DNA from 2 places in the Kitasatospora sp. NPDC001159 genome. Region 1 is predicted to be linked to the other one. Evidence: riboswitches for the same ligand, from Rfam matches in the RefSeq annotation. Region 1 holds a riboswitch; the other holds the start of a gene.
The links. Region 1 has a riboswitch for cobalamin ahead of ACWC9T_RS12345 (cobalamin biosynthesis protein). Riboswitches for the same ligand answer to the same signal wherever they lie in the genome.
Positions count from the first base shown of each region.

Region 2: another riboswitch for cobalamin. It lies ahead of ACWC9T_RS34175 (HoxN/HupN/NixA family nickel/cobalt transporter); the one in region 1 lies ahead of ACWC9T_RS12345 (cobalamin biosynthesis protein).

Region 1 covers NZ_JBSFJV010000018.1:74,602-81,963, reverse strand. Annotated here, with positions in the region: gene ACWC9T_RS12350 (cobyric acid synthase) at 1-1,398, opposite strand, end outside; gene ACWC9T_RS12345 (cobalamin biosynthesis protein) at 1,472-2,560, opposite strand; cobalamin riboswitch at 2,659-2,801, opposite strand; gene ACWC9T_RS12340 (hypothetical protein) at 3,045-3,242, opposite strand; gene ACWC9T_RS12335 (alpha/beta hydrolase) at 3,419-4,543, shown strand; gene ACWC9T_RS12330 (hypothetical protein) at 5,213-6,538, shown strand; gene ACWC9T_RS12325 (CDP-alcohol phosphatidyltransferase family protein) at 6,605-7,362, opposite strand, start outside.
Region 2 covers NZ_JBSFJV010000103.1:15,760-23,121, reverse strand. Annotated here, with positions in the region: gene ACWC9T_RS34185 (helix-turn-helix domain-containing protein) at 1-400, opposite strand, end outside; partial or broken gene ACWC9T_RS34180 (EamA family transporter) at 374-904, shown strand; gene ACWC9T_RS34175 (HoxN/HupN/NixA family nickel/cobalt transporter) at 913-2,022, opposite strand; cobalamin riboswitch at 2,055-2,247, opposite strand; gene ACWC9T_RS34170 (ArsR/SmtB family transcription factor) at 2,329-2,712, shown strand; gene ACWC9T_RS34165 (Fpg/Nei family DNA glycosylase) at 2,800-3,609, opposite strand; gene ACWC9T_RS34160 (AAA family ATPase) at 3,708-4,592, opposite strand; gene aroQ (type II 3-dehydroquinate dehydratase) at 4,989-5,417, opposite strand; gene aroB (3-dehydroquinate synthase) at 5,426-6,517, opposite strand; gene ACWC9T_RS34145 (shikimate kinase) at 6,510-7,031, opposite strand; gene aroC (chorismate synthase) at 7,028-7,362, opposite strand, start outside.

The DNA.
Region 1 (7,362 bases):
GCGCGCGTCGGCGAAGCAGGTGTCCGGCGCCGGCACGAATGCGCGGCCCGCCAACTCGGCGATCTCGCGCAGGAGTTCGCGGCGGAAGCCGTCGTTCTCCAACGCGCCGTGCCAGGTGGTGCCCCAGACCGAGCCGACCCGGCAGCCGTCCAGGCTCTGCCCGGTGTCATCGGAGATGAACCCGTCCCCGCCCTCGACCGCGATCACCCCGTGGTGGATCTCGTAGCCCTCGACCCGCTGCCCGTACGCCTGGCCGACCGGCCGGGCGAGCACCTTCTCGGCGCCGAAGCGCACCCGGGTCGGCAGCAGCCCGAGTCCGTCGACGACGCCCGCCCCGGACTCCACCTCGTCGTCGATCGAGCGCGCCAGCATCTGGTACCCGCCGCAGACCCCGAGGATCGGCAGCCCGGCCGCCGCCCGCGCCTTCAGCGCCGGCTCCAGGCCGCGTTCGCGCAGCCAGGCGAGGTCCGCCACGGTGGCCCGGGTACCGGGCAGCACGACCAGGTCGGCGTCGGCCAGCTCCTCGGGCCGGGTCGCCCAGCGGACCAGCACGCCCGGCTCCTGCGCCAGCGCGTCCACATCGGTGAAGTTGGACAGCCGGGGGAAGCGCACCACGGCCACCCGCAGCACGTCCGCCCCGAGCGGTCCGCGGCCGTCCACCCGGTCCACCACCGTCGACAGGTCGAGCGAGTCCTCGGCGTCCAGCCACAGCCCCGGCAGCATCGGCAGCGTGCCCAGCACCGGACGGCCGGTCAGCCCGTGCAGCATCTCCAGCCCGGGCGCCAGCAGCCGCGCGTCGCCGCGGAACTTGTTGACGAACCAGCCGGCCACGTGCCGCTGGTCCTCGGCCGACAGCAGCGCCAGCGTCCCGTACATCGCCGCGAACACCCCGCCGCGGTCGATGTCGCCGACCACCACGACGGGCAGCCCGGCCGCGGTGGCCAGGCCCATGTTGGCGATGTCGCGGTCGCGCAGGTTGATCTCGGCGGGCGAGCCGGCGCCCTCGCAGACGACCACGTCGAAGCGGCGGCGCAGGTCCGCCAGGCACTCCAGGGCACGTTCCAGCAGGACGGGCTTGCGCTCGCGGTAGTCCAGTGCGCCGACCTCGGCCACCGGCTTGCCGAGCAGTACCACCTGGCTGCGGCCGTCCGCGCCGGGCTTGAGCAGCACCGGGTTCATCGCCGCCTCCGGCTCCACCCGGGCGGCCTGCGCCTGCATCGCCTGGGCGCGGCCGATCTCGGCGCCGTCGGTGGTGACGAAGGAGTTCAGCGACATGTTCTGCGCCTTGAACGGCGCGACGTGCACGCCCTGGCGGGCCAGCCAGCGGCAGATCCCGGCCGTCACCACGCTCTTGCCCGCGTCCGAGGTCGTCCCGGCGACCAGCAGCGCGTTCCTCATCCGCCCACCTCGCTCCGCTCGGCAGGCACTTCGCACAATCCGCACCTGTCGATGGTTCGCTCGCTACGCTCGCTCACGCCCTACCCCTTCGCATAAGAAGCCGCAGCAGGACGTGGCCCGCGACCGTCGTACCCAGCGCCAGCGCGCCCACCCGCCGGGACAGCGTGCAGGCCCGCTCGATGTCGTCCACCGTCACCGGCCGCAACTCCTCGCCCAGCACCGGCCGGTGCTCCACCCGCTCGCGTGGCTCCGCACTCGCCTCCGGGCGCTCCTGACCCGGAGCCGACGTTCCTCGCTCCGACGCTCCCTCCTGCGTCGGTCGCCTGTCGCTCGTCGCTTTCGGCTCCGGCGCGCCCTTCGGCTCGTGCGGGTACCGGAGCGTCCCGCCCAGGCGTACGCCCACCGCGCCGGCGAAGGCCGACTCGGCCTGGCCCGCGTTCGGGCTCGGGTGCGCGGAGCCGTCCCGGCGCCAGACCCGCCAGGCGGTACGGGGTTCGGGCGCGGCGGCCACCGTCAGCAGCGCGGTCAGCCGGGCGCCGGGCCAGCCGGCGACGTCGTCCAGCCGGGCCGAGGCCCAGCCGAAGCGGGCGTAGCGGGGCGAACGGTGGCCCACCATGGCGTCCAGGGTGTTCACCGCGCGGAAGACCAGCAGCCCCGGCGTGCCCGCCAGAGCGCCCCAGGCCAGCGCGTTCACCACGGCGTCGGCGGTGTTCTCGGCCACCGACTCGACCACCGCGCGGGCGATCTGCTGCCCGTCCAGCGCGCTCGGGTCCCGCCCGCACAGGTGCGGCAGCCGCTCCCGGGCGGCCGTCAGATCGCCTGCGGCGAGCGAGCGGCCGATGGTGCGCGCCTCCCGGGTCAGCGAGGTGCCGCCGAGCACCGTCCAGGTCGCCGCCGCGGCCAGTGCCGCCCGGCCCAGCGGACGGCGGCCCACCGTACGGTCCAGGGCCAGCGCGCCGGCCGCGACCGCGCCCACGCACAGCGCCGTGTACGCAGTCCCGGCCGCGCGGTCGTCGCGCCACAGGCGGCGCTCCAGGCGGGTCGCGGCGGTGCCGAAGAGGGCGACCGGGTGGCCGCGGCGGGGGTCGGCGAAGCGGGCGTCGGCGGCGTAGCCCGCCACGGCGCCCAGCGCGAAGGCGGCGGCGCGGGTCAGCGGGCGCACGGCGGCGGGCAGCTCGGAGCCGGACGGGGCGGGGCAGCCTGCATCGCGTGCGTGTCCTCACTCAGGGTCCGCGCCCTGGATCGACGTACCGGGGGCGAGAGTCTCCTGGCTTCCGGGTCGGACGCACCCCCGGAGCCTTCCAGCAGCCTGCCAGCAATGACTGACGGCCCGCCGTGGCACCTTCCGAGCGTGCTCCCCGGTGACAGTGGCGGGACCGCGCCGGACTCGCACCGGCTTCCTCTCCATGCCTCCGTTTGGCCCAAGGATCCCATCACGCGGCCGATCCGCGCGTCAACCGAGGTCACGGAGGGGTTGGTCACACGGTGTACCGGGTGTCGTGCTGTGCGATCGCCCAGCGCGGTGGAGGCCTCGTCAGCTGCGCTTCGCGTGTTCGGCGGCTGGGGCGCGCCGAGGGCCGCACCTACCGTTCGGTGTCGTGCGCCGCAGAAAGGCCCCCGTCGCCGCCCCGCCCCCGGTGCCGTTCTCACCCGAGGCCGCCCGCGCCCACCGGGTCGGTCTCGACCTGACCCCGGAACAGGTCGCCGAGGGCGTGCGTCTGGTCCGGGTCCCCGTCCCCGAACCCGACCTGGCCGCCGTCCTCCCCGTCCTCCAGCAGGAACACCACGTCCCCCACCCACTGGGGCACCCCCAGCGGCCCCCGCACCCCTGCCGCGCCCCTCACCCCCCGGTTCTGGCACCTCCTCGCCGCCCGGCAGACGGCCATCCCGGTGTGACGATCCCCTTTCCACTTCTGCTCCCGCATGCCCCGGACGGCCCAGCCCGGTGGCCGGGGGCGCGGGGCCCCGGTGAACTGGTGTACGAACACCGTCCGGTCCGTGGAACAGAGCGGGGAACGATATGCGCTGGGGAACCGCAGCCGTTGTGGTGGCCGTCGCCGTCGGGGCCGGGGTCGTCGTGGCGATCGGCCGCCGGGCCTCCGAGCGGATGGTCCGTCCGGGGGCGGGGACGGGGACGCCCGTGGAGGAGGAGTCCCGGCCCGTCCTGGTGCTGACCCTCGCCGCCGGCCGGGTCACCTTCACCCGCCGCCCGGAGAGCCTGCGGCGGGGCCGCTGGGCCGTGGAGTGGGAGGACAACGGGCACGCGGTGGTCGAGGAGATCCTGCACAGTGACGAGCAGGGCGTCACCCGGCGGCTGGTCCGCGCAGACCGGGGCGTCCTCACGCCCGGCACCGAGGTCCGCTTCACCCCCCGCGTCCTGCTCGGCGACCCCACCGAGGCGCTCGGCCTCTCCTTCGCCGACACCAGCGCCGACGGTGAGCTGGGCCCCCTCCCAGCCTGGCACCTCGGCGGCAAGCGCGGCACCTGGGTGATCCTGGTCCACGGCACCGAGGCCGACCGCCAGCAGACCCTGCCGGTCCTGCCGGTGCTCGACCGCCTCGGCCTGCCCGTCCTGGCCGTCACCTACCGGGGCGACGAGGGCGCCCCCGCCTCCCCGGACGGGTTCAGCCACTTCGGCGCGACCGAGTGGCGCGACATCGAGTCGGCGATACGGCTGGCGCTCGACCACGGCGCGGTCCGGGTGATCCTCTACGGCTGGTCGCTGGGCGCCACCACGGTCCTGCACACGGCGGCCCGCTCGGCCTGGGCCCACGCCATCAGCGGGCTGATCCTCGACTCGCCCGTTCTCGACCTCCCCGCCTCCGCCCGCCGCGGCGCCGTCCGGGCCGGCTTCACCGGTGTCGCCGCCGAACTGGGCGCCCTCGCCGCCGAGGGCCGCACCGGGGTCGACCTGGCCGACTTCTCCCGCCTCGCCGAGGGCGCGGACCTGCACGCCCCCACCCTGGTGCTGCACAGCCCCAGCGACCGGATCGCGCCCTTCAGCACCGTCCAGCGCCTCGCCGCCGCCCGCCCCGACGTGGTCAACCTCCAGACCTTCCCGGGAGCCGACCACGCCGCTCTGTGGAACTCCGACCCCGACCACTACACCGAACTCCTCCGCCGCTGGCTCACCCCCCTCCTCTGACCCGGTCGGGGCTCACCTCAGGGCCAACATCGGCCCTGAACGCGAGAAGTCGACCCACCCGACTACTCGCGCGGCAGCCCCGCCCCCGTCACCGTCGCCCCGGGGCGGTTGCGGGTTCTCCCCGCGGCCCGCGGGCGCCCGCGCGGACCCTGTTCGATTCGCTGTCCGGTTCACGCCCGCCCGCCGTTCCCGCCCGCGCACCAGAAGTCGGCCCCGCCGAGTTCTGGTGCCGAACCCCCACCCGCTGGCACATGCCGCCTGGCCGGATTCCCACCAGCCGCGACCCCGCGCACCCCCGGCCCGACACGCGGCGTGACTGCGCGAGCGAGCACCGCGACGGTCCGGCGCAGCCCTGGCATGACCCCGCCACACGTTTCCGGCCAGGCGGTTTGCCTCTGTTGCCCGATCTTGCGGAGGTGCCGTCCCCGGTCGCCCGGACGCACGGACAACCGGATGTGACAGAAGGCCGGTGCAAGGGGAAGACTGCTCAACGTGACGTCTCGGAACCCGCGCGACCGTGATGCCCCGCTCCCGCCGACGATCGGTACCGGTGCGACGGTGACCCGTCTCCCCGGTACGGCCCACCGACCCTCCGGCGGCAGGCCGGGCGGGGCCGGTGTACCCCGGCGGCGGGGGCCCGCGCCGGCGCCCGGGCGGGGCCGGGTTCCCATGCCGGAGGGCTTCCCCGCGCCGGCCGAGCTCGCGCCGCTGGCCCGCCGGATGCTGGTGGACGCCGTCCGGATCGCCCGCTGGGCCGGTGAACTGGACGAGGTCGACAAGCGTGGCGAGCTGCTCCCGGAGGACGCCCGTGCGGCGGGCCGGGCGCTGGCCATGACGGTCGGCGCCGCCGCCAAGGCCTGGGGGCAGGCGCTGCTGGTCGGACTGGTGGAGGCCAGGGACGGCGGGGCCGGCCCCGGCTGGCGCCTGCACGCCTGGGAGCACGACGACGAGGCCGTGGTGCGCGGCTGGTCCGGGCTCTTCGACGCCTGGACGCTGCTCGCCCCGGTGCCGCCCGCCGCGCTGCGCGGCGTGTTCGCCGTGCTGGCCGGGCAGGCCGTGGACCAGGCCCCCCAGCTGCTGTCCTTCCTGCACCTGGTGGACGGCCCGGTGGCCGAGAGCGAGCTGCTGGAGCTGCTGCGCCGCGGCCTGGACGAGCGCCGGGTCGGCGCGGCCCTCGGCGGCCCGGGCATGTCGCCGGTGCCGCACGCCGCCTCGGCCGTCTCCGCCGTCCGCGGCACCTGCCGCGAGCCGCAGATCGACACTCCGGCCGCGCCCTCCGACGTGGCCGCCGTCCTGGACTGGATGCTGGACGGCCTGACGGCGGTCGGCGCCGTGGTGCGCCGGAACGATGCCGCCGAGCTGTCCCCGCTGGGCCACTGGGCGGTGCGGGCGAAGCTGGAGGAGATCTGCACGGTCGCCCAGACCGCGGCCGGGCACATCGAGCAGAGCGCCTTCGAGCTGCTGAACGCCTGCGCGGACTACTCGCCGGGCCCGGCCCGGGCCGAGTTCCGCGCCTGGGTGGCGGCCCGTCCGGCGGACCGAGCGGTGGCCGAGCTGCTGGAGGCCGCCCAGGGCGACGACGCGTTGGTGCGCGGGCTCGCCTTCGAGGCGCTGCGGGTGGCCGGCGGACCGGCCGAGCAGGCGGTTCGTGCCTCGGTGGACGAGCCGGTGCTGCGCCCGTACGCGCTGCTGTGGCTGGCGGAGCGCTCGGACGAGGGCGTCTCCCCGGCGGACGTGCTGGGCGCGGAGGACGCGGCCTGGCTGTGGGTGGACACCGCGGCCGCAGTGCTGGACCACGGCGAGACGGAGCTGCTGGTGGGCCACGTCGAGGGCGCCTCGGCGGGCGACCCGGTGCGGCTGTTCGCCCGGGCCCGGCAGTCGGGGCACCCGCGGGCGGCCTCGGTGCTGACGGCGGTCTCGGGCGTGCACCCGGACCCGGGCGTGGCCCGGGCGGCCCGCCGCTCCGCCTTCAGCGTCCACACCGGCGGCGCGTAACGGACACGGAAACGAGGAAGGGCCCGGAACCACCAGGTTCCGGGCCCTTCACGCATCACGGGAGACTCAGCCGAGCCGCGACTCCGCCCGCCGGGCGCGGACGTCGCCGACCTTCTGGCCGACCTTCCGCCGGATGACCAGCAACGGCGCCATCGCCGCGAGCGTGATCTGGGCGAAGGCACCCACGTGCATCAGGGTGTCACCGCCGGGCAGACCGGTGGCCCAGGCCGCCAGGCAGCCGATGGAGACGACGATCCAGCAGAGCGTGGCGGTGGCCAGCAGCCCCTGGGGCTTCGGGTACTCGATCCGGCTGACCATGAGGTACGCGGCGCCGAAGATGGCGAGCAGACCGGGCAGGAACGGCGGGTCGAGCAGCACGATGGCGATGACCGTCATCGCGCCCATCGGGCAGGGCATGCCCTGGAACACGCCCGGCCGCATCTTGACGGCCGAGAAGCGGGCCAGCCGCAGGACCACCGCCAGCAGCACGGTCAGCGCGATCAGCGCTGAGAGCTTGGTGTTGGAGCCCTGGGAGACCATGCCCCAGACCGCGACGAAGTAGGCCGGCGCGATGCCGAAGCTGATCAGGTCGGCCAGGTTGTCGAGTTCCGCTCCGAGGGCGGAGGAGCGGAGCTTCCGCGCCACCAGGCCGTCGAAGAGGTCGCACATCGAGCCGATCAGCAGCAGCGTCACCGCGGTGGCGGCGCTGTGCCGGTCCGGAGCGGCGTCCGGGTTGGTGATGTGCGGGACCAGGACCCCGGTGGTGATCGAGTAGATCGCCAGGAAGCCGCAGACGGCGTTCCCCAGGGTCAGGAAGTCGGCGG
Region 2 (7,362 bases), on a different contig from region 1:
CCAGGGTCAGCTCGCCCTCGTCGACCCGGACGGTCTCCACCGTCCCGGCCGGGTGCGGCTCCGAGGAGTACTCCTCGCCCGGTTCCATCCGCCACTCCCACAGCTCCAGCGGCCCGGGCGCCTCGATCCCGTGCAGCAGGGTGCCGGTCCCGCCGCGCACCCCGGTCCAGAGCGGGACGGCCTGGTCACCGGGGATGATCCGGACGTCCGGGCCCTCCTCGTAGTCGAGCAGCGTGGCGATCGAGACACCGAGCGCGTCGCCGAGCCGGACCACGGTGGCCACACTTGGGTTGGTGCGACCCTGCTCGATCTGGACGATCATGCCGCGGCTCACTCCGGAGCGGGCGGCGAGGGCGTCCAGGGTGTGGCCGCGCTCGGCGCGCAGCCCGGTCCCGTCCAGATGGCCGGCATCGCGGTGGCCGTCACCGGCGTGGTGCTGGCCGGCGGACCCGAACGCGGCGGGCCGTCCGCCGCCCGCAGGGCCCTGCTGCTCACCCTGGCCGCCGCGTTCGGCTTCGGCGCCAACATGGCCCTGATCGCCCACGCCTCGGCCGGCGGCGGGCTGCTGCTCGTACTGTGCGTCCAGCGGCTCGTCAACATCGCCGTCGGCGGCGCCGCGCTGCTGATCGGCCGCGCGGCACCGACACCTCCGGACTGCTGTCGGAGCTGCGCCCCCGGCTGCCCCCTGCTCACCGGCATCGGGCTGGCCGACGTCGCCGGCAACGCCACGTACGCGGCGGCCTCGCACGGCGGCTCGGCGGCGGTGGCCGCCGTGCTCGCCTCGCTCTACCCCGTGGTCACCGCGCTGCTGGCGCGCGGGGTGCCGAAGGAGCGGCTGCGCCCGGTCCAGGTGGTCGGCGCCGGGCTCGCCGTCGCGGGCACGCTGCTGCTCGCGGCAGCGTGACCGACGGGCTACTCCGCGAGCGTCCAGCGCTTCTCGACGCCGGCCAGCTTCCAGTACGCGATCGCGATCGCCCACACCACCACGAACAGCCCGGCGATCGCGTACCCGACGTTGTCCAGTGAGATGTCCGCGATGAACCCGGTGACCGGGTCGGTCAGGTCGAGCTTCTCGTGCAGCACGCCGACCAGCTCGATGGTGCCGATGATGAAGGCCACCGCGATCGACAGCCCGGTGATGGTCAGGTTGTAGTACACCTTGCGCACCGGGTTGGAGAAGGCCCACTGGTACGCGAAGTTCATGAACGTCCCGTCCAGGGTGTCGAACAGGCTCATCCCGGCCGCGAACAGCAGCGGCAGGCAGACGATCGCGTACCAGGGCAGCCCGGCCGCCGCGCCCGAGCCGGCCATCACCATCAGGGTGACCTCGGTCGCGGTGTCGAAGCCCAGGCCCAGCACCATGCCGACCGGGAACATCTGCCCGGGGCGGGTGATCGAGCGCGTCGCCCGGTTCAGCACCCGCGCCATGAAGCCGCGCGAGTTGAGGTGCTGCTCCAGTTCCGCCTCGTCGTACTGCCCGGTCCGCATCGCGCGGAACACCTTGATGATGCCGAGCAGCGCCGCCAGGTTGAGCGCGCCGATCAGGTAGAGGAAGACGCCGGAGGTGGTGGTGCCGACCATCCCGAGCCACTTGTGGGTGGTCGACTCGTCGTCCATCAGCGTGTTCGCCAGCTGGGCGCCGCCCGCCACCAGGGCGGCCATGACGACCACCATCGAGGAGTGCCCGAGGGCGAACCAGAAGCCGACCGAGACCGGCCGCTTGCCGTCCGCCATCAGCTTGCGGGTGGTGTTGTCGATCACCGCGATGTGGTCGGCGTCGAAGGCGTGCCGCATGCCGAGGGTGTACGCGGTGATGCCCAGGCCCACCCCGAAGACCTGGGTACCGACCGCGTAGTTGTGGGGCGCGACCAGGAAGATGAGCGTCCCGAAGGCCACCACGTGCATGGCCAGGATCACCCCCATCAGCCCGGCCGTGCGGATGGTGTCCTCGCGCTTCCACCTGAAGGTGGGCAGGACGGCGGGGGCCGCCTCAGCAGGAGTGGCGGTTGCGGGCAGGGTCATCTTCGGATCACGCTCCAGCACCTCGTGGAATGACTTCGTGAGATGCCGTGGCCGGTCTCCTGGCTTACGGGGCTTCCGGACCCGCCTTCCCAGGCGCACGAGGCGCCCAGTGGCACGTGGGTTCGGACAACTCTCCCCCGATCACAGTGGCGAGGGCCGCTCCGGACTGGGACCCCTGAGGGTCCGTCACCGGTCTTCCCGAGCACCACGGCGGGGAACACCGTAAGGGCCCGACGCCACCCTCGCAAGGCTGCGCACTTGTGCAGGTGTTCAGGATCACAAGCCCCTGCCTGCAAGAATGTGCGCATGCATCTCGTACCGGCCGACCGCGCGGGCCACCGCACCATCGACGGACACCGGGTCTGCGAGGCCATCGCCGCCATCGGCGACACCGCGCACGTCCGGTCCTGGGCCGAGCGGTTCTCCCTGCTCTCCGACCCCGGACGGCTCGCCCTGCTGCTCGCCCTGCACCGGGCCGGGCCGCTCGCCGTCACCGACCTGGCGGTTGCCACCGGCATGCGCGACCCCGCCGTCTCCCAGGCCCTGCGGCTGCTCCGCACGGCGGGCGTGGTCACCGGGGAGAAGGACGGACGCGTGGTGCGCTACCGGCTCGTGGACGACAGCACGCGCCCTCTCCTCGACGAGTGCGCCGCCACCGAGCGCCACGAGCCCACCGCGGCCGCGGGCTGACCGAGACTCGGGGCCGCCCGTCCCGCGTGAAGCGGCGCCGCGAGCCGCCCTGATGAGTGCGAGCCGGCCGACTGGCGGATCAGCTGGTCAGGCCGTCTGGCAGGTCGGACACCAGAACAGGTTGCGGGCGGCGTGCTCCTCGGTCCGGACGTCCGTGCCGCAGACCAGGCAGGGCATCGCGGCGCGGCGGTAGACGTAGACCTCGCCGCCGTGGTCGTCCACCCGGGGCGGGCGGCCCATCGCCTCGGGGGTGTGCTCGGGGCGGACGGTGTCGATCCGGCCGGCGGCGACTCCCTCGTGCATCAGCGCGACCAGGTCGGCCCAGATCGCGTCCCACTCGCGGCGGGTGAGGTCGCGGCCGGCCCGGTGCGGGTTGATGTTGTGCCGGAACAACACCTCGGCGCGGTAGACGTTGCCGACGCCGGCCAGCACCTTCTGGTCCATCAGCAGCGCGGCGACGGTCGTCCGGCTGCCCGATATCCGGCGCCAGGCGGCCTCCGGGTCGGCGTCGGCGCGCAGCGGGTCGGGGCCGAGCCGGGCGGCGACGGCCGCCTTCCCGGCGTCGGTGATCAGCTTGCAGGTGTTGGGGCCGCGCAGGTCGGCGTAGCCGTCGTCGTTGGCCAGCCGCAGCCGGATCAGGCCGACCGGGTCGGGTGCGGGGCCGGTGCCGAAGGTGAAGCCGCCGTAGAGGCCCAGGTGGATGTGGACCCAGGCGCCCTCCTCGAAGCCGAGGAAGAGGTGCTTGCCGGTGGCCTCGGCCCCGGTGAGCAGCTGCCCGTCGATCACCTTGGCCTCGTCGGCGAACCGGCCCTGCGGGCTGGAGACCTGGACCGGGCGGTCGCCGAAGGCCTTCCGGTTCTCTACGGCGAGGCGGTGGATGATGTGGCCTTCCGGCACGGGCGTCAGCTCCCCCAGAAGTCGTACGGCAGGACGGGGTCCATCATCGCAGCCGCCACCGACAGCTCCACGAAGCCGCAGGTCAGCGAGGGCACCCGTCAGCGGACCGGCATGCCCATCAGCCGGGCCAGGATCACCCGGTCCAGCTCGGCGGCCGTCCCGGCGATGTCCAGGTAGGAGTTGTCGATGATCGGCAACCCGGAGTTGTACCAGCCGGCCATCCGGCCGTGGATCCGCGCCACCTCTTCGTCGCCGAGCCGCCGGTTGCCGCTGCGGCGGGCGTTGCGCTGCAGCACCGAGTCCAGGCTGGGCAACAGGACGACCGGGATCATGCCGGGCCCGATGTGCCGCTTCCAGCCGCCGAGGCCGATCGCCGGGCGGTCCGGGAAGACGGCGTCGTCGATGATGCAGGAGATGCCGTTGGCCAGGTAGTTGCGGCAGGCGAAACCGCAGGTGCGGCGGGCCAGCCGGTACTGGGCCTCGGAGGCGTTGTTCCAGCCGGACTGCGGGTTGGCGAAGCCGGACTGCACCCACTCGCGGACGTCGTCCAGGCTGATGTGGGCGGTCGGGGTGGCCCGGCGCTCGGCCCAGTACCGGGCGACGGTGGTCTTGCCCGCCCCGGCGGGGCCGATCAGCAGCACGGCGATCGGCCCGGCGGGCGCGTGCCGCTGCAGCGGGTGGGCGGGGAGCTGGACGGGCGTGCCGGTGGGCAGCACGAAGTGCCCGGTGCCCCCGGCCGGCACGGGCGCACTCGGCGCGGGCTGCGGCGCCGCGGCCCGAGCGGGTGCGGCGGGTGCCTGAGCGGGCGCCGGTGCCTGAGCAGGTGCCGGAGCCTGAGCAGGTGCCGGAGCCTGAGCAGGTGCCGGAGCCTGAGCAGGTGCCGGAGCAGGTGCCGGAGCGGGTGCGGGCGCGACCGGAGGCGGCGGTACCGGAACGGCGGCGGGAACCGGAGCGGGCACCGGCCCGGGAGCCGGGGCAGCCACAGGACCGGCGGAAGGCGCCGGAGCGGCCGGCGGCCGAACCGACGGAGGCGGCGGAGGCGGCGGAGGCGGCGGAGGAGGCGGCGGAACCGGCGCCCCCGACGGGGAGACCCCCGTACCGCTCCCCGGTGGCACCGGCGGAGCGGCGGGACGCGGCGGGACCTGCCCACCTCCGGCGTACTGCGTCACGGCACCTCCCGACACCTCTCAGCGGGGACACTACACGGCGGCCCGGCAGCGGGCACAGTCCGCTGCCGGGCCGCCGGTTCGCCCCACCCGCTCTGACCTCGGCCGACATCAGCTCACGTCAACCCGCAGGCGGCCCGGGTCAGCTCAGATCAGGTCAGATCAGTTCGGATCAACTCGCGTCAGCCGACGCCGATTCAGGTCGGCCGAAGCTCACCGCGAGGTGAGCTGCTCCGCCAGCGCCCGCAGCGCCAGCTCGTACGACCCGATCCCGAAGCCGGCGATGGTGCCGGAGGCCACCGCGGCGATCACCGAGTTGTGCCGGAAGGTCTCCCGGGCGTACGGGTTGGAGATGTGCACCTCGATCAGCGGCGCGGTGCGCTGCGCGGCGGCGTCCCGCATCGCGTACGAGTAGTGGGTGAACGCGCCCGGGTTGATCACCACGGGCACCTGCCCGTCGGCCGCCTCGTGCAGCCACTCCACCATCTGCTGCTCGGAGTTGGTCTCGTGCACCTCGACCTCGAAGCCGAACTCCTTGCCCAGCGCGGTGCAGCGCTCGACCAGTCCGGCGTACGAGGTGGCGCCGTAGACGTCCGGCTCGCGGCTGCCCAGCCGGCCGAGGTTGGGGCCGTTGAGCACCATCACCCGGGTCACGAGGAGACCTCCGCGTAGGCGGCGACCAGCAGCGACGGGTCCGGGCCCTCCAGCACGGAGGTCTTGCCGAGGCCGTCCAGGACGATGAAGCGGATCAGGTCGCCGCGCGACTTCTTGTCGATCTTCATCGCGTCCAGCAGCTTCGGCCAGGCGTCCGCCCGGTAGCTCAGCGGCAGGCCGACCGAGGCCAGCACGGTGCGGTGCCGGTCGGCCGTCTCGTCGTCCAACCGCCCGGCCAGACGGCCGAGTTCGGCGGCGAAGACCATGCCGATGGAGATCGCCGCGCCGTGCCGCCACTTGTAGCGCTCGTTGCGCTCGATGGCGTGGCCCAGGGTGTGGCCGTAGTTGAGGATCTCCCGCTGACCGGACTCCTTGAGGTCACCGGAGACCACGTCGGCCTTGACCTGGATGGCCCGGCGGATCAGCTCGACGGTGTGCGGGCCGGCCGGGGTCCTGGCCCCCTCCGGGTCGGCCTCGATCAGGTCGAGGATGGCCGGGTCGGCGATGAATCCGCACTTGATGACCTCGGCGAGGCCGGAGACGTAGTCGTGCTTGGGCACGGTCTCCAGGGTGCCGAGGTCGGCCAGCACGCCCACCGGCGGGTGGAAGGCGCCGACCATGTTCTTGCCCTCGGCGATGTTGATGCCGGTCTTGCCGCCGACGGCCGCGTCGACCATGCCGAGCAGCGTGGTGGGCATGGAGATCCAGCGCACCCCGCGCAGCCAGGTCGCGGCGACGAAGCCGGCCAGGTCGGTGGTGGCGCCGCCGCCGAGGCCGACGACGACGTCGCTGCGGGTGAAGCCGGTCTGCCCGAGCACCGACCAGCAGTACGCGGCGACCTCGGCGCTCTTCGCCTCCTCGGCGTTGGGCACCTGGAGCGCGATCGCCTCGTACCCCTCGCCGAGCAGGTCGTCGCGGATGGCGTCGGCGGTGGCGGCCAGCGCCTCGGGGTGGATGATCGCGACCCGCTTGGCACGCGTGCCGATGAGCGGCGCCAGCTCACCGAGCAGCTGGTGCCCGATCAGCACGTCGTACGGGTCGTGGCCGGCGCTGCCGCCGACGTGAATCCTGACGGTGTTGTCAGTCATGGGGGGTCTTCAGCTCCAGTGCTTCCAGTACGGCGTCCGCGACCTGCCCGGGCGTGCGGCCGGCGGTGTCGACCACGGCGGTGGCCACCTCCAGGTAGAGGGGGCGGCGGGCCTCCATCAGCTCGCGCCAGCGGGCCCGCGGGTTGACGGCCAGCAGCGGGCGCGGGGCGTCCAGGCCGACCCGCTTGACCGCGTCGCCCAGCGGGACCTCCAGGAAGACCACCGGCAACTCGCGCAGCAGTTCCCGGGTGGCCTCGGCCATCACCGCGCCGCCGCCGAGCGCCAGCACCCCGCCGTACCCGGTGGCGGCGGCGCCGACGGCCGCCACCTCCAGCTCGCGGAAGTGCGGCTCGCCCTCGTCGATGAAGATCTCCGGGATGGGCTTGCCGGCCTGCGCCTCGATGTCGGCGTCGGTGTCCCGGAAGCCGACGCCCAGGCGCTCGGCCAGGGCCCGCCCGACGGTGGACTTGCCACTGCCGGGCGGGCCGACCAGCACCACAACAGGAGTGATCATCGGATGATCAGGTGCTCCAGGTAGTTCTGCACGTTGCGGCGGGTCTCCGACACGTGGTCGCCGCCGAACTTCTCGTTCACCGCGTCGGCCAGCACCAGCGCGACCATCGCCTCGGCGACGATGCCGGCGGCCGGCACCGCGCAGACGTCCGAGCGCTGGTGGTGCGCCTTGGCCGGCTCGCCGGTGCGCACGTCCAGGGTCTGCAGCGCCCGCGGCACGGTGGCGATCGGCTTCATCGCGGCGCGCACCCGCAGCACCTCACCGGTGGACAGGCCGCCCTCGGTGCCGCCGGAGCGGCCGGAGGTGCGCTTCACGCCCTCGGGGGTGGGGA